DNA from 4 places in the Streptomyces sp. NPDC028991 genome. Region 4 is predicted to be linked to each of the others. Evidence: riboswitches for the same ligand, from Rfam matches in the RefSeq annotation. Region 4 holds a riboswitch; each other region holds the start of a gene.
The links. A riboswitch is a leader RNA that binds a small molecule or an ion and turns the genes downstream of it on or off. The one in region 4 is predicted to bind cyclic di-AMP.
Positions count from the first base shown of each region.

Region 1: another riboswitch for cyclic di-AMP. It lies ahead of ACZ4V1_RS26960 (M23 family metallopeptidase); the one in region 4 lies ahead of ACZ4V1_RS09505 (C40 family peptidase).
Region 2: another riboswitch for cyclic di-AMP. It lies ahead of ACZ4V1_RS10285 (M23 family metallopeptidase); the one in region 4 lies ahead of ACZ4V1_RS09505 (C40 family peptidase).
Region 3: another riboswitch for cyclic di-AMP. It lies ahead of ACZ4V1_RS05005 (transglycosylase SLT domain-containing protein); the one in region 4 lies ahead of ACZ4V1_RS09505 (C40 family peptidase).

Region 1 is NZ_JBVHVP010000016.1:129,175-136,452, reverse strand. Features, by position in the region: gene ACZ4V1_RS26975 (bifunctional acetate--CoA ligase family protein/GNAT family N-acetyltransferase) at 1-1,257, opposite strand, end outside; gene ACZ4V1_RS26970 (HPr family phosphocarrier protein) at 1,458-1,739, shown strand; gene ACZ4V1_RS26965 (GntR family transcriptional regulator) at 1,890-2,585, opposite strand; gene ACZ4V1_RS26960 (M23 family metallopeptidase) at 2,786-3,550, opposite strand; cyclic di-AMP (ydaO/yuaA leader) riboswitch at 3,563-3,724, opposite strand; gene ACZ4V1_RS26955 (M16 family metallopeptidase) at 3,916-5,304, opposite strand; gene ACZ4V1_RS26950 (M16 family metallopeptidase) at 5,301-6,668, opposite strand; gene ACZ4V1_RS26945 (DNA gyrase/topoisomerase IV subunit A) at 6,981-7,278, shown strand, end outside.
Region 2 is NZ_JBVHVP010000004.1:15,074-22,351, forward strand. Features, by position in the region: gene lhgO (L-2-hydroxyglutarate oxidase) at 1-214, shown strand, start outside; gene trmB (tRNA (guanosine(46)-N7)-methyltransferase TrmB) at 490-1,374, shown strand; gene ACZ4V1_RS10275 (PrsW family intramembrane metalloprotease) at 1,385-2,824, shown strand; gene ACZ4V1_RS10280 (aldo/keto reductase) at 2,843-3,787, opposite strand; gene ACZ4V1_RS10285 (M23 family metallopeptidase) at 3,959-4,993, opposite strand; cyclic di-AMP (ydaO/yuaA leader) riboswitch at 5,004-5,161, opposite strand; gene ACZ4V1_RS10290 (PP2C family protein-serine/threonine phosphatase) at 5,405-6,616, opposite strand; tRNA gene ACZ4V1_RS10295 (tRNA-Met) at 6,798-6,871, opposite strand; gene ACZ4V1_RS10300 (dihydrofolate reductase family protein) at 6,927-7,278, opposite strand, start outside.
Region 3 is NZ_JBVHVP010000002.1:200,941-208,218, forward strand. Features, by position in the region: gene ACZ4V1_RS04990 (glycosyltransferase family 2 protein) at 1-938, opposite strand, end outside; gene ACZ4V1_RS04995 (GNAT family N-acetyltransferase) at 967-2,052, opposite strand; gene ACZ4V1_RS05000 (HAD family hydrolase) at 2,327-3,136, shown strand; gene ACZ4V1_RS05005 (transglycosylase SLT domain-containing protein) at 3,233-3,733, opposite strand; cyclic di-AMP (ydaO/yuaA leader) riboswitch at 3,739-3,906, opposite strand; gene ACZ4V1_RS05010 (polyprenyl synthetase family protein) at 4,596-5,606, shown strand; gene ACZ4V1_RS05015 (LolA family protein) at 5,844-7,094, shown strand; gene ACZ4V1_RS05020 (ABC transporter ATP-binding protein) at 7,219-7,278, shown strand, end outside.
Region 4 is NZ_JBVHVP010000003.1:411,802-419,079, reverse strand. Features, by position in the region: gene ACZ4V1_RS09535 (adenosylmethionine--8-amino-7-oxononanoate transaminase) at 1-925, opposite strand, end outside; gene bioB (biotin synthase BioB) at 918-2,126, opposite strand; gene ACZ4V1_RS09525 (8-amino-7-oxononanoate synthase) at 2,277-3,404, shown strand; gene ACZ4V1_RS09520 (DUF397 domain-containing protein) at 3,448-3,678, opposite strand; gene ACZ4V1_RS09515 (helix-turn-helix domain-containing protein) at 3,700-4,560, opposite strand; gene ACZ4V1_RS09510 (ATP-binding protein) at 4,775-5,269, shown strand; gene ACZ4V1_RS09505 (C40 family peptidase) at 5,360-5,833, opposite strand; cyclic di-AMP (ydaO/yuaA leader) riboswitch at 5,837-5,981, opposite strand; gene ACZ4V1_RS09500 (hypothetical protein) at 6,352-6,660, opposite strand; gene ACZ4V1_RS09495 (ATP-dependent Clp protease proteolytic subunit) at 6,668-7,278, opposite strand, start outside.

The sequences.
Region 1 (7,278 bases), on a different contig from region 4:
CGGGTCGTCGTACCAGTACTGGAGGACGTCGTTGCCCGAGACGTCGGCCCGGTTGCCGGAGGAGACGAAGGTCGACACGCCGGTGACGCCGGTGACGCCGCCGCCTCGCCGGTGCAGCCGGGACAGCAGGGCGATCCCGATGGCGCCGGACTGGGCGAACAGACCGATCCGGCCGGGGCGCGGCATCTCGGGGGCGAGGGAGGCGTTGAGCCGCACGTCCGGGGAGGTGTTGATGATCCCGAAGGCGTTGGGGCCGATGATCCGCATGCCGTACGTGCGCGCGTGCCGCACGAGGGCGCGCTGGCGTTCACGTCCGTCGGGACCGCTGTCGGCATACCCGGCGGTGATCACCACGAGGCCCTGCACACCGTGCTCGCCGCACTCGGTGACGACCTCGGGGACCTGCTCGGCGGGCACGGTGACGACCGCGAGGTCGACCGGCCCGTCGATCTCGCGCACCGAGCGGCGGGCGGGCGCCCCGTCGAGCTCCTTCTGCCCCTCGGGAAGGGCCTTGTTCACGGCGTACAGCCGGCCGGTGTAGCCCGCGTCCCGGATGTTGCCGAGGATGCTGCGACCGACGCCTCCCGGTGCGCGGCCGGTACCGACGACCGCGACCGAACCGGGCTGCAACAGCCGCCGAACGGAACGCGCCTCCGCGCGGTGCTCACGCGCGTACTGCACGGCGAGCGAGCGGTCGGTGGGTTCGAGGTCGAACTCCAGGCGGACCACGCCGTCCTCGAAGCTGCGCTTCTGGGTGTACCCGGCGTCCATGAACACCTTGATCATCTTGGTGTTGGCAGGCAGCACCTCGGCGGCGAAGCGGCGGATGCCGCGCTCGCGGGCGACGGCGGCGATGTGTTCCAGCAGCGCGGAGGCGACGCCACGGCCCTGGTGGGCGTCCTGGACGAGGAAGGCGACCTCGGCCTCGTCGGCCGGTGCCGAGGCGGGTGTTCCACCGGCGCCGATCCGGTCGTAGCGTACGGTGGCGATGAACTCGCCGCCGATGGTGGCCGCGAGTCCCACCCGGTCCACAAAGTCGTGGTGCGTGAAGCGGTGGACGTCCTTGGCGGACAGGCGAGGGTACGGCGCGAAGAAGCGGTAGTACTTCGACTCGTCGGAGACCTGCTCGTAGAAGCTGACCAGGCGCTCGGCGTCATCAACGGTGATGGGGCGGACGCGCGCGGTGCCGCCGTCGCGCAGCACCACGTCGGCCTCCCAGTGGGCGGGGTACTCGTGCCGGTCCGACGAGGTCTGCATGGGCCCCAGAGTACGGCTCGCGTACGACAACGGCGCGAGGCAGTCTGTGGAGGACGGAAGGCCGGGCCGAGGCCGCGGTCCGGCGACCACACGGGACGGTGCACGGTGCCGTCCCGGCACGCTTCACGATGTGGGAAACTGGTCTAGACAAGACTGGTCTAGACAACATGAAACCTTGAACACCTGAAGGGCAGCATCACATGGCTGAGCGCCGCGTCAACGTCGGCTGGGCCGAGGGTCTCCACGCCCGCCCCGCCTCCATCTTCGTCCGAGCCGCCACGGCCACAGGCGTCCCGGTGACGATCGCCAAGGCCGACGGTTCCCCCGTCAACGCGGCCTCCATGCTGGCCGTCCTCGGCCTCGGCGCCCAGGGCGGCGAGGAGATCGTCCTCGCCGCCGACGCCGAGGGTGCGGACGCCGCCCTGGACCGACTGGCGAAGCTGGTCTCCGAAGGACTCGAGGAACTCCCCGAGACCGTCTGATCAACGGCAGCACCGAAAGGCCCGCCCGGAACACTGGGCGGGCCTTTCGCTTTCGCTTTCCGCTCCCCCACACTTTCGAGCACAACAGGAAATAGGCAGCAGAGAACACCCCCCCCCCGAATTACCCCCTCTTTGTATACGGCCCCCGTGTTAATGCCGCAGGCTCGGCGTGTTTACGGGACGTTGCGAGTTCCTCACACGCTCCGTCCGCCCGCCGCCGGAGGTGAATCGCAGTCTGAGCGCCGACGCCGACCGCTCGGTGTGCAGCGTCATGAGCGCCCGCGCGCGCTCGCCGTCGCCCCGGGCCACCGCGTCCACGATCGCGCCGTGCTCCGCCCAGCACTCCACGGGTCCGGCCGGCGCCTCAACGACGTACATCCAGGCGATCTTGTGGCGCAGCTGGGTCAGCAAGGCCGCCAGGGAAGAGCTGCCGGCGGACTGGGCGAGGGTCTCGTGGAACCATCCGCCCAGTGAGCGCAGGTCCTCGCTGTTGCCCTGCCTGGCACGCTCCTGCCCGAGCCTCACCAGCCCGCGGAGCACCTTGAGGTGCGCCTCGGTGCGGCGCCGGGCCGCGCGGGAGGCGCCGAGGGGCTCGAGGAGCGTACGCGTCTCCAGCAGGTCGGCGGCCTCCTGCTCGGTGGGTTCCGCGACGCACGCGCCCGCGTGCCGCCGCGTCACCACGAAGCCCTCGGCCTCCAGCGTACGCAGGGCCTCGCGGACGGGGACGCGGGAGACGCCGTAGCGGCGGGCCAGAAGTTCCTCGGTGAGCCGGCTGCCGCGTCCGTGGACGCCGGTGACGATGTCGTCCCGGATCGCCGTGCACACCGAGTGCGCCGGAATACGCATACCCGACCTCCGCCTTAATCCCCGTGAAACGTCGACGATTGACGCGTGTTCAGTGACTCTAGGCCAATCAAGCGGATATTCCGACGGTGCGGCGGATTTCATGGACGTTTTTTGGACGACGGCGCTTCCGGGACCCGCGCGGAAATGCGAAAGCCCCGGCTCGGGAAGCCGGGGCTTTCGGGTGCCGTACCCGCGCTACGTCAGAGGTTCACACCGTGGGAGCGGAGGTAGGCGACGGGGTCCATGTCCGAACCGTACTCGGAACTCGTGCGGGCCTCGAAGTGCAGGTGCGGTCCGGTGACGTTGCCGGTGGCGCCGGAGAGGCCGATCTGCTGCCCGGCGCCGACCGACTGGCCGACCGAGACGCCGATGGACGACAGGTGGCCGTACTGCGTGTACGTACCGTCGTGCATCTTGATGACGACCTGGTTGCCGTACGCCCCGCCCCAGCCGGCCTCCACGACGGTGCCGACGCCGACCGCGTGCACGGAGGTGCCGCTGGCGGCGTGGAAGTCGATGCCGGTGTGGCTGCCGGACGACCACAGAGAGCTGCCGGCCTGGTAGGCGGTGGAGACGTAGGAGGCGGTGATCGGCGACACGAAGGTGTTGAGGCGCTTGCGCTCCGCCTCGCGTGCGGCGCGCTCCTTGGCCTCGCGCGCCTCCTTCGCCGCCTCGGCCGCCCGCTCGCGCGCGGCCTCCTGGGCCGCCTCACGGGCGGCGGCGTGCAGGGCCGCCTGCTCCTGCGCGGTGGCCTGGGCGTCGATCTCGTGGGCTATGGAGTCGCCGATGGTGACGACCGGGGTGAGTCCGCTCTGCTCCGCCTCGGACTCGGCGGCGAGCGCAGGAGCCGCGAGGGTGCCGACGACGCCGGTGGTGGCGAGGGCCGCGACACCCGCCGCGCGGGCGGTGGTGCGGTGCACCCGGCTGGGACGGCGGTGCTTCCCGGTGGCGCGCGTGAACGCCATGTAGAGGCTGGTCCTTTCCTTCCCTCTCGCCTACCGGGTTAGCTGACGGGTTCGGAGGTGGAAGGTCTCCTACGGACCCCCTCGCTGCGCGCGGGCGTCCGATTCACCCCAGGGACTGCATGGGTCCCCGGCTCCCCTGGCTCGCGCCGTACGGGGACTCGGCGATGGCTGTCCGGTGCCGCGGGTGCGGCGCACTGCCTGACGAACAGCCCGGATGACGCTAAACGCGGCTGTCTTCAATCCTCAAACGCAACAAGCTTTTTGTAGCGCACGCCACAGGGCAGACGGGCAGCCTCTCCCTCAATTCGGACAAAAGGCGGCCCTGATGACACTCGGGTCACCAGGGCCGCCACGCGCGCGTGCCGCTACTCGGCCGCAACCACGGTGACTTCACCGATACCGAGAGCCTCGACGGGCTCCTTGATCTGCGCCGCGTCGCCGACGAGGACGGTGACCAGACGGTCGCCCGGGAAGGCGTTGACGACCGCGGCCGTGGCCTCCACCGTGCCGGTGGCGGCGAGTTGGCGGTACAGCGTCCCCTGGTAGTCGTCGGGCAGGTGCTGCTCGACCTGGTCGGCGAGAGTGCTCGCCACGGCCGCCGCCGTCTCGTACTTCAGCGGCGCCACGCCCACCAGATTCTGCACGGCCACGTCGCGCTCGGCGTCGGTGAGCCCTTCCGCGGCGAGCTTGCGCAGCACCGTCCACAGGTCGTCCAGGGCGGGACCGGTGTTGGGGGTGTCCACGGAGCCGCTGATGGCGAGCATGGCGGCACCCGTGCCGTCGGGCGCGGAACGCAGGACCTGCCCGAACGCCCGTACGCCGTAGGTGTAGCCCTTCTCCTCGCGCAGGACGCGGTCCAGGCGCGAGGTGAGGGTGCCGCCGAGGCAGTACGTCCCGAGCACCTGCGCGGGCCACACACGGTCGTGCCGGTCCGCGCCGGTGCGGCCGATGAGCAGCTGCGTCTGGACGGCACCGGGGCGGTCCACGATGACGACCCGGCCGGTGTCGTCGGCGGTCACCGGGGGTACCGGGCGCGCCTCGGCCGCGGAGCCGGTCCACGCGCCCAGCGTCTCGCCGAGCAGCGCGTCGAGGTCGACGCCGGTGAGGTCGCCGACGACCACGGCGGTGGCCGTGGCGGGCCGGACGTGCTTCTCGTAGAAGGCCCGCACGGCCGCCGAGTCGATGCTCGCGACCGTCTCCTCGGTGCCCTGCCGGGGGCGCGACATGCGCGTACCGGCCGGGAACAGCTCCTTGTACAGCTCCTTGGCCGCACGGCGGGCGGGGTTGGCCAGCTCGTGCGGGATCTCGTCGAGCCGGTTGCGGACCAGCCGTTCGACCTCGCCGTCCGCGAAGGCGGGCGCCCTGAGGGCGTCGGCGACCAGGCCGAGGGCCTTGGCGAGGCGCGAGACGGGCACCTCCAGGCTCAGCCGGACACCGGGGTGGTCGGCGTGTGCGTCGAGGGTGGCTCCGCAGCGCTCCAGCTCGGCGGCGAACTCCTCGGCGGAGTGCTTGTCGGTGCCCTCGGAGAAGGCACGCGCCATGATCGTGGCGACACCGTCGAGACCGGCCGGCTCGGCGTCCAGGGGCGCGTCCAGGAGCACCTCCACGGCGACGACCTGCTGACCGGGGCGATGACAGCGCAGCACGGTGAGGCCGTTGCCGAGGCTGCCGCGCCCGGGCGCCGGGAAGGCCCACGGCTTGGGCTCGCCGGCTTGCGGCTGGGCGTGGAATTCCATGGTGGCGAGCTCGGTCACTTGGCCGCCTCCTCGTTCTCGTCGGTGGCGTCGTTCGTGTCGGCGTCGGTGTCCTCTGCGGGGGCGGTCGGCTCGTAGACGAGCACCGCGCGGTTGTCGGGGCGCAGGCGGGCCTTGGCGACCTCCTGGACCTCCTCGGCCGTCACCTCGAGCACCCGCTGTACGGCGGTGAGGGCGAGCTGCGGGTCGCCGAACAGGACGGTGTACCGGCACAGTTCGTCGGCGCGGCCCGCGACGGTGCCCAGGCGGTCCAGCCACTCGCGCTCCAACTGGGCCTGGGCGCGCTCCATCTCCTCCGCCGTGGGTCCCTCCTCGGCGAACCGGGCGAGCTCCTCGTCGATGGCGGTCTCGATGACCGGCACCTCGACGTCACCGGACGTCTTCACGTCCAGCCACCCCAGGGAGGGCGCTCCGGCGAGCCGCAGCAGGCCGAATCCGGCGGCGACGGCCGTGCGGTCGCGGCGTACCAGCCGGTTGTACAGACGGGAAGACTCGCCGCCGCCCAGGACGGTGAGGGCCAGGTCGGCCGCGTCGCACGCGCGCGTGCCGTCCTCCGGCAGGCGGTAGGCGGCCATCAGGGCGCGGGCCGGGACGTCCTCCTCGAGGATCTCGCGCAGCTGCCCGCCCATGACGTCGGGCAGCGAGCCGTCCCGGGGGGCCTGCTTGCCGTCGTGCGAGGCGATGGAGCCGAAGTACTTCTCGATCCATGCGAGCGTCTGCTCGGGGTCGATGTCGCCGACGACCGAGAGCACCGCGTTGTTCGGCGCGTAGTAGGTGCGGAAGAACGCGCGCGCGTCCTCCAGCGTCGCCGCGTCCAGGTCGGCCATGGAGCCGATCGGCGTGTGGTGGTAGGGGTGGCCCTCCGGGTAGGCGAGGGCGGTCAGCTTCTCGAACGCCGTGCCGTAGGGCACGTTGTCGTAGCGCTGGCGGCGTTCGTTCTTGACGACGTCCCGCTGGTTCTCCATGGACTCGTCGTCCAGCGCGGACAGCAGGGAGCCCATGCGGTCGGCCTCCAGCCAGAGGGCGAGCTCCAGCTGGTGGGCGGGCATGGTCTCGAAGTAGTTGGTGCGCTCGAAGCTGGTGGTGCCGTTGAGCGAGCCGCCGGCCCCCTGCACCAGTTCGAAGTGGCCGTTGCCCTTGACCTGGGCGGAGCCCTGGAACATGAGGTGCTCGAAAAGGTGAGCCAGGCCGGTACGCCCCTTGACCTCGTGGCGCGAGCCGACGTCGTACCAGAGGCACACCGCCGCGACCGGGGTCAGGTGGTCCTCGGAGAGCACCACGCGCAGGCCGTTGGCCAGGCGGTGCTCGGTCGCTGTCAGGCCGCCGGAGCCTGCCTGGGCTGTGGCCGTGTGACCCATGGGCATGTACGTCCCTTCGATCGCGGAATCCTTGGTGGAAACACTTGGTGGATCATTGGGCGGAACTGCGGGATTCCGCCGATCCTGCCACTGTATGCAAGCGTGCGGGGCGCCGGTGGAGTTCCCGGACCTCGTACGCCGAGAGCGAGAACGGGCTCAGCGGCCCGACGGGGGCGAGCGCGTGTGACGAGGGCGTACTCTGCGGGCAGCGCCGGGCCGGGCAGCCCGTGACGGGTCCTGGTCGGTCGCTGTCAGTGCCGCAGTCCACAATGGACCGCGTCAGATCACCGTTCACGCTTCAGCAAGGAGCCGGCAGCGATGGCCCGCCGTAGTACGAAGACCCCGCCGCCCGACGATTCGTACGAGGAGAAGATCCTCGACATCGACGTCGTCGACGAGATGCAGGGCTCCTTCCTCGAGTACGCGTACTCGGTCATCTACTCCCGTGCGCTGCCGGACGCCCGCGACGGCCTCAAGCCGGTGCACCGCCGCATCGTCTACCAGATGAACGAGATGGGCCTGCGGCCCGAGCGCAGCTACGTGAAGTGCGCCCGTGTCGTCGGCGAGGTCATGGGCAAGCTGCACCCGCACGGCGACGCGTCGATCTACGACGCCC
Region 2 (7,278 bases), on a different contig from region 4:
CGGGGTGGCGGAGGGGGACCTGGTGGCGGCGCCGGCGGGAGTGCGGGCGCAGGCGGTCCTGGCGGACGGGACGCTGGTGGACGACTTCCTGATCCGCGAGGGGGCGTGCGCGGTGCATGTTCTGAACGCGCCCTCGCCTGCCGCGACGGCGGCGCTGCCCATCGGGCGGGAGGTGGGGCGGAGGGCGCTGGTGATGTTGGGGGCGGTGCGTTGATCCGGGGCCGTCTTCGTTGACCGGCATGGACCCGGACCCGGAGAGACCGGCATGGGCCCGGAGAGACCAGCGCGGGCCCGGGCCCGGAGAGACCGGCATGGACCCGGACCCGGAGAGACCAGCGTGGGCCCGGACCCGGCATGGACCCGGGCCGTTCAGGCCCTGGGGAGGCACGGCTCCGCAGCTGGGGCCGGAGGCGGCTGCCCGCCGCCGCGAGGGGACGGGACGTGACTGCCCGCGGCCACGGGGACCGGTGGCCGTAAAATTGAGGCATTGTGTCTGACTTCCACCACGCCCCCGAAGCCCCCCAGCCCGCCGCACCGCACACCGGGGTGCCCATCCGGCACACCCGGGCCAAGGGTGAGCCCCGTTTTCCCGACGGGCCGAAGGCCGATCCCGCCGGATCGCACTTCGAGCGACGGATCAGGAGTTTCCAGCCCCGGCGGAGCCGGGTGACCGCCGGGCAGGCGGACGCGCTGCAGCGGCTGTGGCCCGTGTGGGGCCTGGACATCGACGGTCAGCGGGTCGTCGGCCTCGACGAACTGTTCGGGAACGCCCGCCCCGTCGTCCTGGAGGTCGGCTTCGGCATGGGCGAGGCCACCGCCCGGATGGCCGCCGCCGACCCGGACACCAACATCCTCGCCGTGGACGTCCACACCCCCGGCCAGGGCAACCTGCTGGGTCTCGCGGAGCGGAACGACCTGTCCAACATCCGGGTGGCCAACGGCGACGCGATCATCCTCCTGCGCGAGATGCTCGCCCCCGGCTCCCTCGCCGGCCTGCGCGTCTACTTCCCCGACCCCTGGCCCAAGAAGCGGCACCACAAGCGCCGCCTGATCCAGCCGGAGTTCCTGAGCCTGGCCGCGACCCGCCTCGCGCCGGGGGCCCTCGTGCACTGCGCCACCGACTGGGAGCCGTACGCGGAGCAGATGCTCGAGGTCCTCACCGCGCACCCCGACTTCGAGAACACCGAGCCGGGCGGCGGGTTCGCGCCACGCCCCGCCCACCGGCCGCTGACCCGTTTCGAGGGCCAGGGACTGGACAAGGGTCATGTGGTGAACGACTTGCTCTTCCGCCGCGTACAGCAGGCCGTACCGCACCGCGATCAGCATCGCGATCAGCATCGCGACCAGCACAAGGAGCTGCCCCCCACCGGTTAGGGTCCATGCCGTGGCCACCTGTCCCCCGTATCCGACGCGTCCACCGACGCGGACGCGTACGCATCCGCACTGGTGGCAGCGCACCTGGGTGCGTTACGGCGCGCTGATCACCCTGCTCGCGCTCTCCGGTCTGGTGATCCTGGCCCTGGTGCGCGAACAGACCGGCACGCAGGGGTTCCTGGTGGGGCTCGGCCTCGCGGTCCTGCCCGTGCCGCTGCTCATCACCGCGTTCCGCTGGCTGGACCGGGTCGAGCCCGGACCCTGGCGGAACCTGCTGTTCTGCTTCGCCTGGGGCGCCTGCGCGGCGGCGCTGATCGCGATCGTCGCCAACAGCTTCGCGACGAGATGGATAGCGACGGCCACCGCCGACCCGGCCGGCGCGGACACCCTGGGCGCCACGGTCATAGCCCCGGTGGTCGAGGAGTCCGCGAAGGCCGCCGCCGTCCTGCTGGTCTTCCTCTTCCGCAGGCGGGACTTCACCGGCATCGTCGACGGCATCGTCATAGCGGGCGTCACCGCCACCGGCTTCGCCTTCACCGAGAACATCCTCTACCTGGGCAACGCCTTCGGCACCGACCAGCTCACCGGCGGCAGCGGCATCGCCTCCGTCACCGCGGCGACCTTCTTCGTCCGCATCGTGATGTCGCCGTTCGCCCACCCGCTCTTCACCGTGCTCACCGGCATCGGCTTCGGCATCGCCGCACTCTCCACGGGCCGCCACCGCCTGCGCCGCGCCCTGCTCCCGCCGGCCGGCCTGCTGCTGGCGATGGGCATGCACGCGCTGTGGAACGGCTCGGCCACGTTCGGCGAGTACGGCTTCCTCGCCGTGTACGGGGCGTTCATGGTGCCCTCCTTCGGCCTGCTGACCTGGCTGGCGATCTGGACCCGGCAGCGCGAACTGGGCGCCGTACGCGACGCGCTCCCCGTGTACGTCGTGGCCGGGTGGCTGACGCCGACGGAGTCTTACGCGCTCGGCTCGATGCGCGCCCGCCGGATCGCCCGTCAGCACGCCCGCCGGCACGCCGGGAAGGAGGTGGCCCGGACGGTGGCGCGGTACGAGGCGTACGCGACCTCGCTGGCGTTCCTGCGGCAGCGCGGGCTGAGGGGCGGGGCGGGCGCCGACTACGCCGTACGGGAACGGGAACTGCTGGACGCCCTGTGGCACCGACGCGACGTGGCGCGCCCGGCACTGGACTACGCGGCCCGGGCCACGGCACCGCCCGTACCGGTGGCCGTACCACCCTGGGGACATCCGCACGGACCGTTCCCGCACGGGCCGTTCCCGCACGGGGCGCTTCCGCACGGGGCCCTCCCACCCGGGCCGTTCCCGCACGGACCGTACGGCCCCGGCCGGCCGACGTCGGCCCCGACGCCGTACCCCGCGCCGACAACCTACGCCCCGTACAGCCCGTACGCGCCGTACGCCCCGCCCCGTCCCTACCGGCCGTAGACCCGCAGCCGTACGGTCTCAGGCCGACGCCTCGGTAAGCCTCCCGACCTCGCCCTGCGTCAGGCTCAGCTCCGCCACGCCCAGCAGCGCCGGCAACTGCTCCACCGTGCGCGCGGACGCGATCGGCGCGGCCACCGTCGGCTGCGCGGCCAGCCAGGCCAGGGCGACCGTGGCGACGGGGGCGTCGTGGGCCCCGGCGATCTCGTCCAGGGCGGCGAGGACCCGTCGGCCGCGTTCGGTCCCGAGGTGCTTCGCGGCTCCGCCCGCCCGCGGGCTGTCGACCGCCGCACCGGTCCGGTACTTGCCGGTGAGGAAGCCGGACGCGAGGGCGTAGTACGGCACGGCGGCCAGGCCCGCGCGCTCCGCGAGCTCGCGGAGCTCACCCTCGTACGTCTCGCGCGAGACCAGGTTGTAGTGCGGCTGGAGGGCCACGTACCGGGCGAGGCCCTCTCGGTCGGAGAACTCCAGGGACGCCGCGAGCCGCTCGGCGGAGATGTTGGAGGCGGCGATGTGCCGGACCTTGCCCGCCTTCACCAGCTCGTCGAGCGCGCCGATGATCTCCTCCACCGGCACCTCGGGCTTGTCGAAGTGGGTGTAGTAGAGGTCGATGTGGTCCGTGCCCAGGCGGCGCAGCGAGGCGTCGGCGGCGGACTTGATGTTCGCGGCCGTCAGTCCCGGGTACTCGGGGTGCTGGCTGACCTTGGTGGCGAGGACGACGTCGCCTCGGCTGCCTCGGGAGGCGAGCCACTTGCCGATGAGGGTCTCGGACTCCCCGCCGCTGTTGCCGTCGACCCACGCGGAGTAGGAGTCGGCGGTGTCGAGGAAATTGCCGCCCGCGGCCGTGTAGGCGTCGAGGACGGCGAAGGAGGTGTCCTGGTCGGCGGTCCAGCCGAAGACGTTGCCGCCGAGGGCGAGCGGGAAGACCTCCAGGTCGGAGGAGCCGAGTTTGCGCAGAGAAGTCATGTCCTGCGTCAACGACCGTACTGGACGGGGCGATTCCGGAAACGGGGCAAAGTTCCCGCAAACCGCCCATCGCGCACCGGCAGCCCTGACGTCGGGGGGACGCCGTCAGGACCGCCGGGGATCAGCGGAGACGGGCAGCGCGCGAGGCGGGAATCGGGGGTGAGGCGGGAATCAGGGGGTGAGGCCCTTGCTCTGCAGCCACGCCATCGGGTCGATACCGCCACCGCCGGCCGTGTGGACCTCCATGTGGAGGTGGGCGCCGGTGACGTTGCCGGTGGCGCCGACACGGCCGATGACGTCACCGGTGGTGACCTTCTGGCCGACGCTGACGCTGATGGAGGACTGGTGGGCGTACCAGACCTCGGTGCCGTCGTCGAGGGTGAGCACGGTCTTGTATCCGTACGACCCGTCCCAGCCGGCCGACGTGATCGTGCCGCTGTGCACCGCCTTGAGCAGCGTGCCCGTGGGGGCGGCGAAGTCGAGGCCGGTGTGGTGGCCGGAGGACCAGTAGGCGCCGGCCTGGCCGAAGGTGGAGGAGATCGTGTACGAGGAGGTCGGCAGCGTGTACTGCTTGGCCAGCTGCGCGAGCCGCTCGGCCTCGGCCTTCTTCGCGGCCTCCTCCTCCGCCTTCTTCTTGGCGGCGGCGGCCTTGGCCTCGGCCTCCTTCTCCGCCTTGGCGGCGGCTTCCGCTGCCTTCTTCTCGGCGGCGGCCGCGGCTTCGGCGGCGGCCTTGGTCTCGACCTGGGCCTGCTGCTGCTCGGCCTGCGCCAGGATCCGGGCGCGCAGCGACTCGCCGGCGTCGGTGGTGCTCTCCGAGGTGGTGTCGGCGGAGACCGTGGCGATGCTGCTGAGCGGGGTGGTGGAACCCTCCGGCTCCGGCTCCTCCTCGTCGGAGATGAGCGAGCCGACGTTCGGCAGGTCCGGCACGGAGATCGACACCGGCGGCTTGCCGGTCTGCGCGCTGGCCATGCCGCCCGCGCCGACCGCGGCTATGACACCGACGCCGAGGACGGTGGAGCTGCGGGCGAGTCCGCCGCGCTGCTTGGCGACGCGGTGCCGGCCGCGTACGGGGCGGATGGAGTCCGCGGTGGGATTCCACTCCTCCCAGGGGCCCTCTTCGGTGCGGTAGCCGTCGTAGCCGAAGGTGTCGGTGTCGTGCCCGCTGGGCACGAACGGGGCCTCGGGGGCAGGCCGGTTGGACGCCACGTGGGCGTACTCCTTTCCTTCCTTTCGCCTACCGGGTTAGCTGACGGGTTCGGAGCAGGAAGGTCTCCTACGCGCGTATATCCGCCGTGTCTCCACGGCGTCGTACGAGCGATTCACCCCAATGTGGTGGTTCCCCGGTTCCCTTGCGGGATTCGGCGCGTGCGCACGGAGCCGCCTTCTGTGACGGCTGGGACGACCGCGCTGCGTTATCGAACGTTAATAGACGTGAGGCTCGGATTCCAAGCCGTTCCTCTTGATCATTAACGAATCCGGCCGGGACGTACGCCTCGTGACCGGTGAAAACCGGGCGAGTTGACCGGCTCTCGGTATTCCCCCTTCCATCACAAATTTCTGACGGTGTATCAGTTGTTATGCGGAGGGCGGTCGGTCCGTCACGTCCGGTGATATCGATCAAGGTCGTCGTACGGCGAGCAGTGCCATGTCGTCGGCCATGCCGCCCCCGGAGTGCCGGCGCACGTCGTCGGCGAGGGTGTCGAGCAGTTCCACCGGGTGCCGGAACACCCGGCCGGCCAGCCGGACGTGCGGATCGTAGAACTCCCCCCGCGTGTCCCGTGCTTCCGACAGCCCGTCGGTGTACAGCAGCAGCGTGGCCCCACCGGGGAACTCGGCCTCCTCCGCACGGTCGGGCCACACGCCCAGCTCCCCCATGCCGAGCGGCAGCGCCGACTCGCGGGCGGGCAGCGGCCGCAGGGTGCCGTCGGCGTACAGCAGCAGGGGCGGCGGATGGCCGCGGTTGACGATGCGTACGGTCCCGTCGCCGTGCGGGAGTTCGGCGAGCACGGCGGTGGTGAACCCCTCGAAGGCGTCCAGCCCCTCCCGCCGGGTGCCCTCGCGGGCCAGCGCCCGCTCCAGCCGTTGCGCCACCGCCTCCAGGGTCGCCTCCTGCTCGGCGGCCTCCCGGAAGGCGCCGATCACGACGGCGACGGCGGCCACCGCGCCCATGCCCTTGCCGCGCACGTCGCCGACGATGAGCCGGATGCCGTGCGAACTGTCCTGCACCGCGTACAGATCACCGCCGATGAAGGCGTCGGCCTGCGCGGCCTCGTAGCACGCGGCGATCTCGAAACCGCCGATCCGCTCGGCGGGCTCCGGCAGCACGGCCCGCTGGGCGGCCTCGGCGATCTCGCGGACGGAGACGAGACGCTCGCCGGTGCGGCGGACGAAGCCGTTCACGAGTACGGCGAGCACGGCGACCGTGGCGATGGTGATCAACTCGGTGAGCGAGTCGACGTAGTGGATGACGCCCTTGCCGAGCTGCAGTCCGACGACGGCGGCCACCACGGCCAGGCCGGTGAGCGCCGTGCCGCGCCGTGAGTAGACCGGGGCGGCGACCAGGGGCGCGGCCGTGTAGAGGGGGCCCGCGGTGAAGTACCTCGGGGTGAAGATGTCGTACAGGATGGCGACGACGATCAGCAGCACGGGGAGCAGGCGTAAGAAGGTCCGCCCGTACGAGGCCCGCCACCGCCGCACCGGCCCCGTGGCCTCGGTGACCGGCAGGGGCTCCGGCCGGTCACCGAGGCCGGGGTCGGGCACGGGATCGCGGGGAAGCCGGCCGCCGGCCCGGGCGTAGGCTCCCTCGTCGTCCACGTCACCTGGCCGCACCACTCGTCTCCCGCCACCCCGCACGTCCGCGCCGCTTGCCGTCCCGTCCCCCAGGTTTCCCGGAGCGGGGGCGGGGGGCGAGCCGTGGGGGCCGGTCGGGTGAGGGTGGCGGGTGCCGGGATCACGTCCGTGAACGCACCGAAGGCCGGAATCCTCATGGATTCCGGCCTTCGGCCTTGAGTAGCGGGGACAGGATTTGAACCTGCGACCTCTGGGTTATGAGCCCAGCGAGCTACCGAGCTGCTCCACCCCGCGCCGTTGTGTCTCTACTGTACGTCATCCCGGGGGTGGAATGCACATCCGTATCCCCCTACCCCTCCAGGTGGCGGTTCGGCGCCTTCGCCCGCTGCTCGTACTCCGGCAGTACGACGACGCCGGCGCCCCCGGCCGCGAGCACCCCGCTGCCGTCGGCCCCCGGCACGAAGGTGTCCGGCTCGCGCCAGGCCGTGACCACGCGGCGCACCCCGGCGTCGAGGATCAGCCGGGCGCAGGGCGCGGGGCGGGAGGCGCGGCGGGCGCACGGCTCCAGGCTGCTGTACACGGTGGCGGTCGCGAGGCGCGGATCGGCGGGGTCGGCCTTCGCGAGCGCGGCCTCCTCGGCGTGCACGACGGGGTCGCCGCCCTCCCGGGAGTGGCCCCGCGCCAGCTCGGTCCCGTCGGCG
Region 3 (7,278 bases), on a different contig from region 4:
AACAGCGGCTCGTCGGCGGGCGGGCGCTCGGGGTCGTACGTCCGCGGGGTGAACCCCTTCGCGAAGCCGCCGTGGCTCTCCAGGAGCACCTGGGCGGGAGTGCGCAGCCGCGCGGGCAGGATCAGCCCCGTGGCGCAGCCCAGGCGCGGATCGGCGGCGAAGGGGACGGTCAGCTCGGTGAGCCAGCTCGGGTCGGCGACCACGTCGTCGTCGGTGAAGGCGACCACCTCGCCCCGTACGGCCGCGAGGCCCCGGTTGTGGGCGATGGCGAGTCCGGGCACCGGCTCGCACACGTAGCGCACCCGCTCGCCGTATTTGCGCTCGACGAGTTCGCGGGTCTCCTCGGTCGTGGGCGCGTTGTCGACGACGACGATCTCGTAGTCCGGGTGGTCCTGCGCGAGCAGTGAGTCCAGCGCGCGGGCGAGCTGGTCCGCGCGTTCCCGGGTGGCGACCACGACACTGGCGGACGGCGGCGGCCCGGGCAACGGCTCGGGCGGCTCCCCGTGCGGCAGCTCCCGGGCGAGTCCGGTCAGCACCTTTGCGGGATCCGCTCCTTCGGGCACCTGCCCGAGCAGGGTGCCGACGGGCACCCCCGCCCGCCTGACCAGGAGGAAAACCGCGCCGGACGTCACCGGCGCGCTGCCCGGCCCGGGTCTCAGCTCCGCCCGTTCGGTGCTGTCACCCCCATCGCCCCGCTGGGTGCCGTCACCCTCATTGCCCTGCTGGGTGCCGTCGGCTCCCTCGGCTCCCTCGGCCCTCGCGCCCCGCTCGGTGCCGTCGGCCCCCGTGCCCCGTTCGGCGTCATCGCCCCGCTCGGTGGTGTCAGCCGCCGCGCTCTCGCCGCCGAGATCCAGCTCGGCGACCTGCACCGGCCCGATGCTCAGGAACCCCTCTATCGCCCGCCGTGTCTCCTGCCGCGCACGCCGCACACCGGCCATGCGCCCACCCCCTCGTGGTTGCCCTCCGTCATGACCGGCGCAGCCGGGCCGCGCCCCTCAGCGTCCGTACCGCCAGCGACGCCAGCCGGGGCCGGTCGCGCACGAAGCCGTGCGCGCGGCGGGCCGGCTCGCGGCCGAGCCAGTGCAGCGCGGCGCCCGCCCCCACCCGCGTCACCGCCCCCTCGTACACGGACAGGTCTCCGGTCTTCAGCGAGTCCTTGTACTCCGCGGGACCCCGCCCCATGTCGAGCATGCCGATGCCCGCGGCGGCGGCGGCCTCGGCCATCCGCAGATGCAGCACCAGCCCCGGCGAGTACTTGGCGAAGTCCGGGTCGTACGCCGGGAACCAGCACGCCAGGACCGTCGCCGAGCGCAGTCCGAAGTGGGCGGCGACCGGGCGGCCTGCGGCGTAGAGCACGGACAGGGTGCCGGTGCACTCAGGCGCCCGGGTCCTGGCGAGCCGTCCGACGAGCCGGGTGATCCACTCCTGCGCGAACCGGTCCCGGCGTCCCGTCCTGCGGTACTGCGCCGACTTCCACTCCATGAGCGTGCGCAGCGCGGCCGGGTCACGTTCGTCGAACACGAAGCGCACGTCCCCGACCTGACGGCCGAGCCTGCGCTCCTTGGCGAGGGTGGTCTTCAGGAACTTCGGCGACCGGTCGCGCAGTACGCTCTCGTACGCCTCGTAACCCTGCTCCACGTCGATGACGTAGGTGGTGTGCTCCTCGGCGGCGTGCGGCACGAACAGCCCCTGCTCCGCCTCGAGGTTGTCGAAGGCGAAGCTCGACAGGGAACAGGCCCGCAGCAGTTCCCGGGTGTCCGGGATGAGGCCCGGGCGCAGCACCGCGCCCTGGCAGTCCGAGACGCCGAGCCCGATCGCCCGGCCCTGACCCAGCCGTCCCCGCTCGTGCGGCAGGAAACCGGCCGCATCACCGCCGTCGTACACCACCGCCACCCGCGCCCGCGGCCGTACCCGGCCCACGACGTCGGTGAACTCCGGTTCCATGAACGGATTGCGTGGTGCCGTCGATTTGGCGCGCAGCTCGCGCCAGTGCTCCCGTTCCCCCTCGCCCAGTTCCTCCGGCCTGAGCACGCGCACACGTCCGCTGTTCAACCCGACCCCCCGATCAAGTCCCCCTGGACAGAAGGACGGTACCCCCGGGGACGGTTCGGCCGGTAGGTAGCGGACCATGTTGTTGCCAACCGGTGCACAGGCCCTTAACCGGCTTTAGCCGATGAAGCCGGTGATGTGCCAGGTTTCGGACACGAACGTGCGTCCTCGTGCGCACTCGTGCCGTACTCGTGCGGACTCGTGCCGACCTCGCGCGTCCTCGTTCGGAAGCGATCGCGGGTGAGTCGGACAGGTGCGGTGTCCGTATTCTCTGATCATGGACCGCACCGCGTATTCACTCGTCGCCACCGACCTCGACGGCACGCTGCTCCGCGGCGACGACACCGTGTCCGACCGGTCACTGGCCGCGCTGACGCGGGTGGCCGAGGCCGGTGCGCGGCATCTGGTGGTGACCGGGCGGCCGGCGCCCCGGGTGCGGTCCCTGCTCGACCGCCTCGGCTGCACGGGGCTCGCGGTGTGCGGCCAGGGCGCGCAGGTGTACGACGCCGGCGCACACCGGATGCTGTGGTCGGTCACCCTGGAACGGGAGCTGGCCGAGACCGCGCTCGGCAAGATCGAGGCCGAGGTGGGGCAGGTGCACGCCGCGGTCGACCAAGACGGCGTCGACGGCCTGACGCTCATCGAACCGGGCTACCTGATGCCCCACCCGACGCTGCCCGCGGTGCGGGTCGAGCGGCGCGACGAGCTGTGGAGCGCGCCGATCAGCAAGGTGCTGCTGCGCCACCCCGACCTGACCGACGACGAGTTGGCGGCGACGGCACGCGCGGTGGTGGGCTCCCTCGCCACGGTCACCATGTCGGGGCCGGGGACGGTGGAGCTCCAGCCGTGCGGCATCACCAAGGCGACCGGCCTCGCGATGGCCGCCGAGCGCCTGGGGCTGGGCCGGCGGCGGACGATCGCCTTCGGCGACATGCCGAACGACATCCCCATGTTCGACTGGGCGGCGCACGGCGTCGCCATGGCCGGCGCCCACCCCGAACTCAAGGCGGTGGCCGACGAGGTCACCACGACGAACGAGGACGACGGCGTGGCCGTCGTCCTCGAGCGGATCTTCGGAACCTCTTAGTACGCCTCGGCGCGGCTCAGTACGCCTCGGCGCAGCTCAGTGCGGTGCGGCGCAGTTCGGTGCGGCTCCGCGCAGCCCGGTGCGGTTCCGCGCGGATCAGTACGCGCCGAAGACGTTGTCCATCGAGCCGTACCGGTCGGCCGCGTAGTTGCAGGCGGCGGTGATGTTGGCGACCGGGTCGTACGGGTCCCAGGAGGTGCCGGGCACGTGGTACGCCTGGAAGGTCGGGTCGATCACCTGGAGCAGGCCCTTGGACGGGGTGCCGTTGATGGCGTTGATGTCCCAGTTGTTGATGGCGAGCGGGTTGCCGGACGACTCCCGCATGATGTTGCGGTGAATGCCCTCGTACGACCCGGGGATGCCGTGCTGCGCCATGACGTCGAGCGACTCCCGGATCCAGCCGTCGAGGTTGTCCGGGTACGTCGTCGCCGCCGTGGTGGCGGACGCGGCGGAGGTGGTGGCGGCCGGGGTGGCCGCGGAGGCGCTGGTGGCGCCGATGAGCGGCAGGGCGAGCACTGCGGCGCCGGTGCCGGCCACCGCGAGCTTCCGGGCGAGGCGGGCGGTGCGGGCGTGACGGTTCTGACCGTTGGCAGACATGCTTGAGTCCCTCTCCTTACGCCTGCGAGGTGAGCTGTCGGGTTCGGGCGGGGAGGTGCCCGGCCGGGCCCTGACGGGCACGGCTTCACCCCAAGCCGCTCCGGTGGTGACCGGTGCGGCGACTTACCTGGGTCCCCCGCTCCTGCCTGCGAGTTTGTTGGCGGATGACTGTGTGACCGGGCGGTGGCAGGATTCGGCGTCCGCCCGACAGGCCGGGAACGTATGCGAGAGCAGATGTCCGAAACAAGTGCAGGAATCACCCAACAGTCCTGTTGACCTTGGTCTGGGGTGTTTGAGGCGCTTGATCCTTTGCGGCTGCCAAGGCTCAACTGGCTTGCGGCGCAAAGGGAGGGCACAGCCGGCGGCGGGGTTGCCTACAGGTGTGCGGGAGTGAGCCAACTCACTGGCCTCAACAAGGATGGCAAATCGGGCATTCAGGCCAACAGGGAGCCAATCGGCCGTAGGCCGGGAGGGCTTCGGATGCCGGCCGGCGGCCGGATGGGCTCGCCGTCGTGCGCGCCCCGTCTCTCGCCTCGCCCTGAGCGGTGTTTCGGCGCGCCGTGCGGGCATCCGTTCGAGGTGAGGGTGGAGTGCGCCGAGTGGGTGACGTATTCGCAGTGCGGGCCGTTGGGGGGAGTGATGTGATCTTCCGTGGCGGGTTCCGGCCCTGGCGATGTCGATCAATGTCTGCTCATATCACCTGATCAAAAACATACTGTGCATGATCTGATACCGACCGGCCTGTAACGGTGGGCGCTCGCGGTGATCGAAAGGTGACCGGATACGCTGACTTGAGTGGTGGCAGCGACCTATCGACAAACCAGGTAATCGCCAGTAGACACCAGCAGACAGGAGACCCCTCGTGACCGTCGTCGGGCCGTTCGGGCTGAGCGTGCGGGACCAGGCTCTGGAAGCCGATGTCCAGGCCGGATTGGTTGCTGTCGAGGAAGGGTTGCTTGAGGCAACCAAGAGCGAGGTTCCGTTCATCACGGAGGCCGCCCAGCACCTGGTGCGAGCCGGCGGCAAACGTTTCCGGCCACTGCTGGTGATGCTCTCCGCCCAGTTCGGCGACCCCTACGCCCCCGGGATCGTGCCCTCGGCCGTCGTCGTGGAGCTGACCCACCTCGCCACCCTCTATCACGACGACGTGATGGACGAGGCCGCCGTGCGGCGTGGCGTATCCAGTGCCAACACCCGCTGGGGAAACTCGGTCGCCGTCCTCACCGGCGACTTCCTGTTCGCCCGCGCCTCGCAGATCCTCGCCGACCTCGGGCCCGAGGCGGTCCGCGTGCAGGCCCTGGCGTTCGAGCGGCTCGTCACCGGCCAGATCCTGGAGACGGCGGGGCCCCAGGACGGCCGGGACCCGGTCGACCACTACCTGGACGTGCTGGGCGGCAAGACGGGCTCGCTGGTGGCGGTCTCCTGCCGGTTCGGGGCGATGATGTCCGGCGCCGACGAGACGGTCGTGGACGTGCTGACCCAGTACGGCGAGCGGCTCGGTGTCGCCTTCCAGCTCGCGGACGACGTCCTGGACATCGCCTCCGACTCCCACGAGTCGGGGAAGACGCCCGGGACCGACCTGCGCGAGGGAATCCCGACCCTCCCGGTGCTGCGGCTCCGGGAGCGGGCGGCGCGGCTCGGGCTCGCCGAGGACATCGCGCTGTGCGAGCTGCTGGACTCCGACCTGAGCGACGACGCGCGGCACGCGGAGGCGCTGCGGCTGCTGCGCGCCCACCCCGCGCTGGAGCAGGCGCGGCAGGACACCATCCGGTACGCCAAGGACGCCCGGGCGGCGCTGGCCCCGCTCAGGGAGTGCGAGGCGAAGGCCGCGCTGGTGGAGCTGTGCGACGCCGTGGTGCACCGGGCCGGCTGAACGCCCGGCCGCGTACCCCGCCCCCTACGGGCCGGGGGAGTCGCGGCCCCTCCGTGTCATCCCGCAGGAGTAGGCGGAGTTGAGCCCGCGGTCTGACGATTCCCCTTGGCCGATTTGGTCAGATGGACACCACGGAAGACACCAATCCTCACCGATTCGGGTGAGAATGGCGGCTCACGGGTGAACGAGTGCGAGGCCGTGGGACAGCCGCCGCCGACGACGGAGGTAGGGCACACAATGGCACCGATCGATTCCGACGACAGCACGACCGCCGGTGAGGGCGAGGACCTGCGGTCCGGACGGCGCAGGGCCGCGCGGTACGTCGTCCCGGTCGCGGTGATGGGAGTGGCGGCCGCGACGATCGGCCTCGTCCCCGCCCTCGCCGACTCCGGGGACCCGGACCTTCCGAAGGTCACGGCGGAACAACTCATCGAGAAGATCGCGAAGTCGGACGTCGAGCAGCTGTCCGGCACGGTCAAGATCAGCACGGACCTGGGCCTGCCGGACCTCGGCGGTCTGGAGAGCGGCATGATGTCCGGTATAACCGGCGCGCCGGGCGGTTCGGGCGGAGACGAGGGCGGCTCGGCCGCCGACCCGTCGGCCAAGCTCACCGAGCTGGTCTCCGGCACCCACACGCTCCGGGTCGCCGCAGACGGCCCCGACCGGCAGAAGCTGTCCCTGCTGGAGAACGCCGCAGAGTACAGCCTCATCCACGACGGCAAGGACGTCTGGGGCTACGACAGCGAGTCCAACGAGGTGTACCACACCACCACGTCCGGCGCCGCCGAGCAGCCGGAGAAGGAGGTGCCGGCCACTCCGAAGGACTTCGCCGACCAGGCACTCAAGGCGGTCGACGACACCACGTCCGTGACCGTCGACGGCACCGCTCAGGTGGCCGGCCGGGACGCCTACCGACTGGTGATCAAGCCGAAGCAGGAAGGTTCCACGGTCGGCGCCATCAGCGTCGCGGTGGACGCGAAGACCGGCATGCCGCTGAAGTTCACGCTGACCCCGGCGAGCGGCGGCGCCGCCGTCGTGGACGCGGGCTTCACCAAGGTCAGCTTCGCGAAGCCGGACGCGTCGACGTTCGACTTCACCCCGCCCAAGGGCGCGAAGGTCACCGAGGCCGACGAGACGGCCGAGGCGCCGGAGCACGGCCGGGAGGCCGGGGGCGACCTCGCGCAGGAGATGGACGGCCTGAAGGGGACGGACGGCCTGAAGGGGACGGACGGCCCGAAGGTAATCGGCGAGGGATGGAACTCGATCGCCACCTTCGACACCGGCGGCCAGGGCCTGCCCACGGCCTCCGCGGGCGGCGACCTCGGTGGTTTCCTCGGCTCCTTCGGCGACCAGGTCAAGGGCGATTTCGGCTCCGGCACGGTCTTCAAGACCCGCCTGGTCAACGCCCTGATCACGGACGACGGCAAGGTCTACGCCGGTGCGGTCACCAAGGACGCGCTGGTGAAGGCGGCCGACGCCGCCCAGTAGGCGTCGGACGGGAGCCGTTGTCCGTACGGAGCCGTTGTCAGCTCGGACCAGTGACGACGAAGTGGACGAAGTAACGAAGTAACGAAGTGACGAAGTGAGGGAGCCGGTGGCCGAGACGTCCGCCATGGAAGCGAGGGAAGCGGAGGGCCCGGACCGGGGGAGCGGCGCGGACGACGCCGTCATC
Region 4 (7,278 bases):
CCAGCACCGGCACCTCGCCACGCGAGATCCCGTCGGCCACCCGTGACGTACACAGCGTGGCCGCCATCGTCAGGTAACCGCCGGTCAGCGCCTTGCCCACGCACATCACGTCCGGCGTCACCGCCGCGTGCTCCGCCGCGAACATCGCGCCCGTGCGCCCGAACCCGGTCGCGATCTCGTCGAACACGAGCAGCACGCCGTGCGCGTCGCACGCCTCCCGCAGCACCCGCAGATACGCGGGGGAGTGGAACCGCATGCCACCGGCGCCCTGCACCACCGGCTCCACGATCACCGCGGCCAGTTCGCCGGCGTGCCGCTCGATCAGTGACCGCAGCCGGTCGGCGTACGACTCCTCGTACTCGGCCGGCGGCGCGTCCGCGAAGACCTGGCGTGGCAGGGCGCCCTCCCACAGCTCGTGCATCCCGCCGTCGGGATCGCACACCGACATCGGCTGCCAGGTGTCGCCGTGGTAGCCGCCGCGCCAGGTCAGCAGGCGACGCTTGGCAGGGCGACCCAGCGAACGCCAGTACTGGAGGCACATCTTGACCGCGACCTCGACCGACACCGAACCCGAGTCGGCCAGGAAGACGTGCTCCAGACCCTCGGGTGACATGTCGACAAGGAGCTTCGCCAGGCGCACGGCGGGCTCGTGGGTGAGTCCGCCGAACATCACATGGCTCATCCGCTCGAGCTGCTCCCGCGCGGCCTCGTTCAGCACCGGGTGGTTGTAGCCGTGGATCGCCGACCACCAGGACGACATGCCGTCGACGAGCTCGCCCGAACCATCGGCCGGCCGCAGCCGCACCCCGCTCGCCGACTCCACGACGAGCGGGTCCCGCCGGCCGGGCATGGGGCCGTACGGATGCCAGACGTGCCGCCGGTCGAGGGCCAGCAGCTCGTCCACGGTCAGCGCGGGCTCAGGCATTGGGCGCGAGGTCCGTTCCGGCACCACGGCGGCGTACGGCGACCAGGTCCGTGCGGGCTTCGCCGGCCACCGCGGACGCGGCGGCCGACACGGAGTCGCGATCCGCCTCGGCCGGGGCGGAACCACAGGCCCCGCCGCTGCCGTGCGACCCGCAGCCGCCGCCGCTGTCGTGCGACCCGCAGCCGCCGCCTGCCGTCGCCCGGTGCCCGGGCAGGGTCACCTGGTCGGCGCCCTCCACCTCGAAACCGGCGTCCGCGATCATCTCCAGGTCGGCATGGCCCGCCTGCCCCTCGCTGGTGAGGTAGTCGCCGAGGAAGATGGAGTTGGCCAGGTTCAGGGCGAGCGGCTGCATCGTGCGCAGGTGGACCTCGCGACCGCCGGCGATGCGCACCTCGACGTCCGGGCAGACGAACCGTGTCATCGCCAGGATGCGCAGGCACCGCTGCGGGGTGAGGTGCCACTCCTTGGCCAGCGGCGTGCCCTCCATCGGGATCAGGAAGTTGACCGGCACCGAGTCCGGGTCCAGCTCGCGCAGCGAGAAGACCACGTCGACCAGGTCCTCGTCGCTCTCGCCCATGCCCGCGATCAGCCCCGAGCAGGCGGACAGCCCGGCCGCGTGCGCCTTGTTCACCGTGTCCACCCGGTCGGCGTACGTGTGCGTGGTCGTGATGTCCCCGTACGTCGCCTCGGACGTGTTGAGGTTGTGGTTGTAGGCGTCCGCACCCGCCTCGCGCAGCCGCTCCGCCTGGCCGTCGGAGAGCAGGCCCAGGCAGGCGCACACCTCGACGGCCTCGTTCTGCTCCTTGATCGCCTTGATGGTGTCCGAGACCCGGTCCACGTCCCGGTCGGTCGGACCGCGTCCGCTGGCCACCAGGCACACCCGCTTGGCGCCCCCGGCCACGCCCGCGGCGGCCGCCTGGGAGGCCTGGTCGGGCTTGAGCCAGGTGTACTTGAGGATCTCGGCTTTGGAGCCGAGCCGCTGCGAGCAGTAGGAGCAGTCCTCGGGGCACAGGCCCGACTTGAGGTTGACGAGGTAGTTGAGTTTCACCCGTCGCCCGAACCAGTGACGGCGTACCTTGCCGGCCGCGGCCACCACATCGAGCAGGTCGTCGTCGGAAGTGGCGAGGACGGCAAGAGCCTCCTCGCGGGTCGGCGTCTCGCGCCGAAGCCCCTTGTCCACCAGCGTGTTCAGCAGGTCCATGAGAGCCGATCCTGTCTTAAGGGGCCGCCCGGGGCCAAGGAGAGTTCGCACAACACTGACAGATCGGCGTGTGGGTATCGCCACACCTCGCGGGGGCTGTCGTGCCGCTAATGTCTGTCCACTGCCTACAAAACTCCGGAGGACCGACCCATGGCGTTCGGCTGGATCGACGAGCAGGCCCGGGCGCGCCGCCGGGCCGGACTCGTACGTGTTCTGCGCCCTCGTCCGGCCGACTCGCCGCTGCTGGACCTGGCGAGCAACGACTACCTCGGACTGGCCCGGCATCCGGAGGTCACCGTGGGCGCGGTGCGGGCCGCGCGGGCCTGGGGCGGTGGCGCGACCGGCTCCCGGCTGGTGACCGGCACGACCGAACTGCACGCCGAGCTCGAACGCGAGCTGGCCGCCCACTGCGGTTTCGAGGCCGCGCTCGTCTTCTCCTCCGGCTACGCGGCCAACCTCGCCGCGGTCACCGCGCTGGCGCCGCACGGCTCCCTCGTCGTCTCCGACGCGGGCAACCACGCCTCGCTGATCGACGGCTGCCGGCTCGCGCGCGGGACGACCCAGGTCGTGGCGCACGCCGACCCGGACGCCGTACGCAAGGCACTGGGGACGCACGACGGGCCGGCCGTCACCGTCTCCGACACGGTCTTCTCGGTCGACGGGGACGCGGCCCCCCTAGCCGCCCTCGCCGAGGTGTGCCGGGAGCACGGCGCCGGGCTGGTCCTCGACGACGCCCACGGCCTCGGTGTGCTCGGCCACGGCGGCAGGGGCGCCCCGCACGCGGCGGGACTCGCGGGCGCCGACGACGTCGTCGTGACGGTGACGCTGTCCAAGTCACTCGGCAGTCAGGGCGGTGCCGTGCTCGGCCCCGCCCGGGTGATCGAGCACCTGGTCAACGCGGCCCGGACCTTCATCTTCGACACCGGCCTCGCCCCCGCGGCGACGGGCGCGGCGCTGGCGGCGCTCACCCTGCTGCGCCGCGAGCCGGAACGAGCGGCGCGGGCACGCGCGGTGGCGGCCGAACTGCACGCGCGTCTGACCGCGCTGGGGCTTTCCGCGGTACGTCCGGACGCCGCGGTCGTCTCGGTGCGCGCCCCCTCCCCGGAGGCGGCCGTACGGTGGGCGGCCGACTGCCGTACGGCCGGCCTGTCCGTGGGCTGCTTCCGTCCTCCTTCCGTACCCGACGGCATCTCACGGCTCAGGCTGACCGCTCGTGCGGACCTCTCCGGGGAGCAGATCGAACGCGCTGTACGGGTGATCGGCGAGACGCGGCCATGAGTCGGCGTGACACGGCCGTGTGCCGCCAGACGGTGTACCGGGGTCAGGGGCGGTGGACCCCGGCCGTGAACGACGCCCAGCTCTCGGGGGAGAAGAGCAGCGCGGGTCCCGCCGGGTCCTTGGAGTCGCGCACGGCGAGCAGTCCGGCACAGGGGCCGGCCGACGGCCGGGCGGTCTCGACGCAGTTGTTCGCTCCGGTGCTGTAGCTGCTGCGCAGCCACCGCACGTCGGACAGATCGGTACTGGCAGGGATGTTCCGGGAGAGTGCGGTCATGGAGCCTGTCATGGTGCCTCCTTACGCGCCTGCCGCGGTCGCGGCGATGAAGTCCAACGAGTCCTCGGGCGAAAGGGCATGGATCAGAAGGGCGTTGAAGGCCTCGGTGTAGGCCTCTAGGTCTTCTTTCCGTTCGAGATGCAGGCTACTCGTCAAGTGGTCGAGAACCACCACGTCCAGATCAGAAGTGCTCGAAAAAGAGAAGATTACGAAAGGGCCGGTGACACCGATGTGCGCCCCGGCGGCGAACGGCAGTACCTGGAGCCGGACATGGGGGAGGCGGGCGGCCTCGACCAGTCGCGCCAGCTGACGGGCCATGACGCCGGGTCCGCCCACCTCCCGGCGCAGCACCGCCTCGTCCAGGACCGCGCTCAGCCGGAGCGGCGGCTGCGCCCGCAGCACGTCCTGCCGGGCCAGCCGGACCTCCACCAGCGTGTCGAGGCGCTCCTCGGGCAGCCCGTCCGCCGCGGCGCGCGTCACCGCGCGGGCGTACTCCGGTGTCTGCAGGAGTCCGGGGACCACCGTGGTCTCCAGCGTGCGCATCGCGCTGGCCTGGGACTCCAGGCTGATGAAATCGCGGTAGGTCGGCGGCAGTACCCCTCGGTAGGCGTGCCACCAGTGGTTGCGGCCCCCCGAGTCGTCGGAGCCGGCCAGCATCACCAGCAGCTCCCGCAGCTGGTCGTCGGCCACGCCGTAGGCGTCCAGCAGTAACCGTACGTCGGCCGGTTTCGCCCCGCTCGTCCCGGTCTCGATCCGGCTGACCTTCGACTGGTGCCAGCCCACCAGCCGGGCCGCCTCGCCACTGGTGATCCCCGCCGACGTGCGCAGGGCGCGCAGTTCCGCGCCCAGCTTCCGACGGCGCACCACGGGGCCGTGCTGCATGGGCCACTCCTTTACTCCCTGTGAGTCGCCCAAATACGCTCTGCCGTCGCAGAGTTCACCGCTTCGAGCGACAGATATATGCATATCTTGGTGGATCGCCGCCCTTCACGAGCCTTGTGATGGCACTCTGGCGGCGAAGCACCAGTCCGGGACCGTACTCGAACCATCCGCTCCGTGTCCGGCTGCGGTCCCGTGGGAAAGGGACGACGTCGCCATGGCAGACCACCTGGAAGCATCCGTCACTCTGCCGAGCGAACCCGCCTCGGTGGCCGCAGCGCGTACCTATGTGGTCGGCACCCTGGCGGAGTGGGGTCTGCCGCCGGACACCGACCTGTCCGAAACCGTCCGGCTCATCGTCTCCGAGCTGACGACCAACGCGGTCCAGCACACGTTCGGGCAGTCACCCACCTTCACCGTGGGCCTCGTGCTCGACCGCGACGAGCGGCTGCGCATCGGCGTCACCGACAGCCATCCGCGGTTTCCCAAGCGCCTGCCCGCCGCCGTCCAGCAGGACAACGGCCGGGGCATGGTGATCATCCGCTGGCTGACGGCGGAATGCGGCGGCAAGCTGAGAGTGCGGCCCACCCGGGAGGGTGGCAAGACCATCTCCGTCGAATTTCCCTGGGCGCCACCGGGCGGCCCGGTGCCCGCCGAACCGGCGGCCACGGCCGTCGGACGGGCCGTGGGAAGGCAGGGGACCCAGCGGTGAGGCGCCGACGGCCCCCGGCGCACCGCATGCGGATACCGCGCACCCGAGGGGGTGACGGCGGGTCAGGGCACCGTCACCCCCTCGGGCGCGCTACTTGACCCGGCCGTACCAGACGCTGCCGGTCCAGATCTTCTGCAGACGCACCACGTCCCCGGTCTTCGGGGCGTGCCAGATCTTCCCCTTTCCGGCGTAGATGCCGACGTGGTAGACGCTCCGGCCCGAGTGGAAGAACACCAGGTCCCCGGTCTTGCGGTTCTTGGCGGAGATGTGACGGGTCTTGTTGTACTGCTGGGCGGCGGTGCGCGGCAGCTTCTTGCCGGCCTTCTTGAACGAATACAGGGTCAGCCCCGAGCAGTCGAACCTGCTTGGTCCGACGGCGCCCCATTTGTATGGCGCGCCCTTCTTGGAGGCAGCGATCTTGAGGGCCTTCGTCGCATGGCTCGCGGCGGCCGCCTCGGAGGCGACGCCGGGGACCACTACGGAACCGCCGACGGCGGCGAGGGTGAGGGCCGAGGCCGTACCGGCACGGGCCATCATCGACGGGACACGATTCAGCGCAGACATGCGCAACCCTTCGTCAGCCGCCTGTGAAGGATGACCTGTCGGATTCGGGCTGGCGAAGTTGCCCGGCCACACGAGTGCGGCTTCACCCCAAGGGCTGCTCGGCCCGGCGCGTCTCCCGCGGAGACGACCGTTCCGGCGACCCGTTGTGCTCGGGTCCTCCACTCCTGCCGATCCACTCCTGTCGACCGGTCGTCCGGGCGGCGGCAGGACTCGGCGTCCGCCCGGACCGCCCCGCCGCTGCGGCGGGGGCTTGTCGTCAGTCACGGATCTTGTCTCGCCCCATGGGAAAATCCCAACGGAACGTGCCCTTTGTGTTGTTACTCACCACTCACCCGTTCGGGTGGGCGGTGCTGCGTTCGAGTCATCGTCGAGTGCGTTGCGGACACCGGGACCAGCGGCGGAGTGACTCATTCCGCTGTTCGGGCGCGGGGATCGCGCAAGCCGGGCCGGCCGGAAATCCGAGGTGTTGCTACGCCGAAAGGGGGTACGCCTTTTGGTCCGTTTCGGCTCGTGGCGCCTCAGCTTTCGGAAAGCGGCGGCAGGCTGACGCGTGCCGTCCGCCGTTCACCGTCCAGTACGCGCAGCGCCCGGGTCAGGGTGGCGGCGTGCAGTTCCGTCTCGCCCCGCCGGTGCATCAGCGCCAGTGCGTCGCGCAGGGCGGTCGCCTTGGCGACCAGCGCCTGGGCCGCCCGCAGCCCACGGTAGGTGTCGCCGTCCCGTGCGGGGTTGATGCGGCCGAGCTGGTCGACGACGTCCAGGTACCGGTCGATCAGCTCGGCCTCCGCGCGGGTCAGGGCGGGCAGGGGCGGCAGCTCCGGTGGCAGCATCGGTGGGTCACCTCGCGCCGGGTGCCGCGGACGGGATCGTGCGGCCGGCCACGATGCGGTCGACCAGGCCGTACTCCAGGGCCTGTTGCGCGTCCATGACGGTGTCCCGCTCGATGTCCGCGCTCACCTGCTCCGGGCTGCGGCCCGTGTGCCGCGCGAGGATCTCCTCCAGGCGGGCGCGGACGCGGGTCAACTCGCCGGCCTGAATGGCCAGGTCGCTGGCCTGTCCCTCCACCGGGTCGGTGAGCGCGGGCTGACGGATGACCACTCGTGCGCCCGGCAGTACGGCGCGCTTGCCGGGCGTGCCCGCCGCCAGCAGCACCGCGGCGGACGTGCCGGCCTGTCCGAGGCAGGTCGTCTCCACATCGCAGGTGACATAGCGCATCGTGTCGTAGATCGCCGTCATCGCGGTGAAGGAGCCGCCGGGCGAGTTGATGTACAGCGCGATGTCCCGGTCCGGGGCCTGGTGTTCCAGGTGCATGAACTGCGCCATCACGTCGTTCGCCGAGGTCTCGTCGATCGGCGTCCCGAGGAAGACGATCCGCTCCTCCAGTAGTTTCGAGTACGGGTCCGTCGTCCGGCTCCCGGTACTCGTGCGCTCGGTGAACTCGGGCAGGA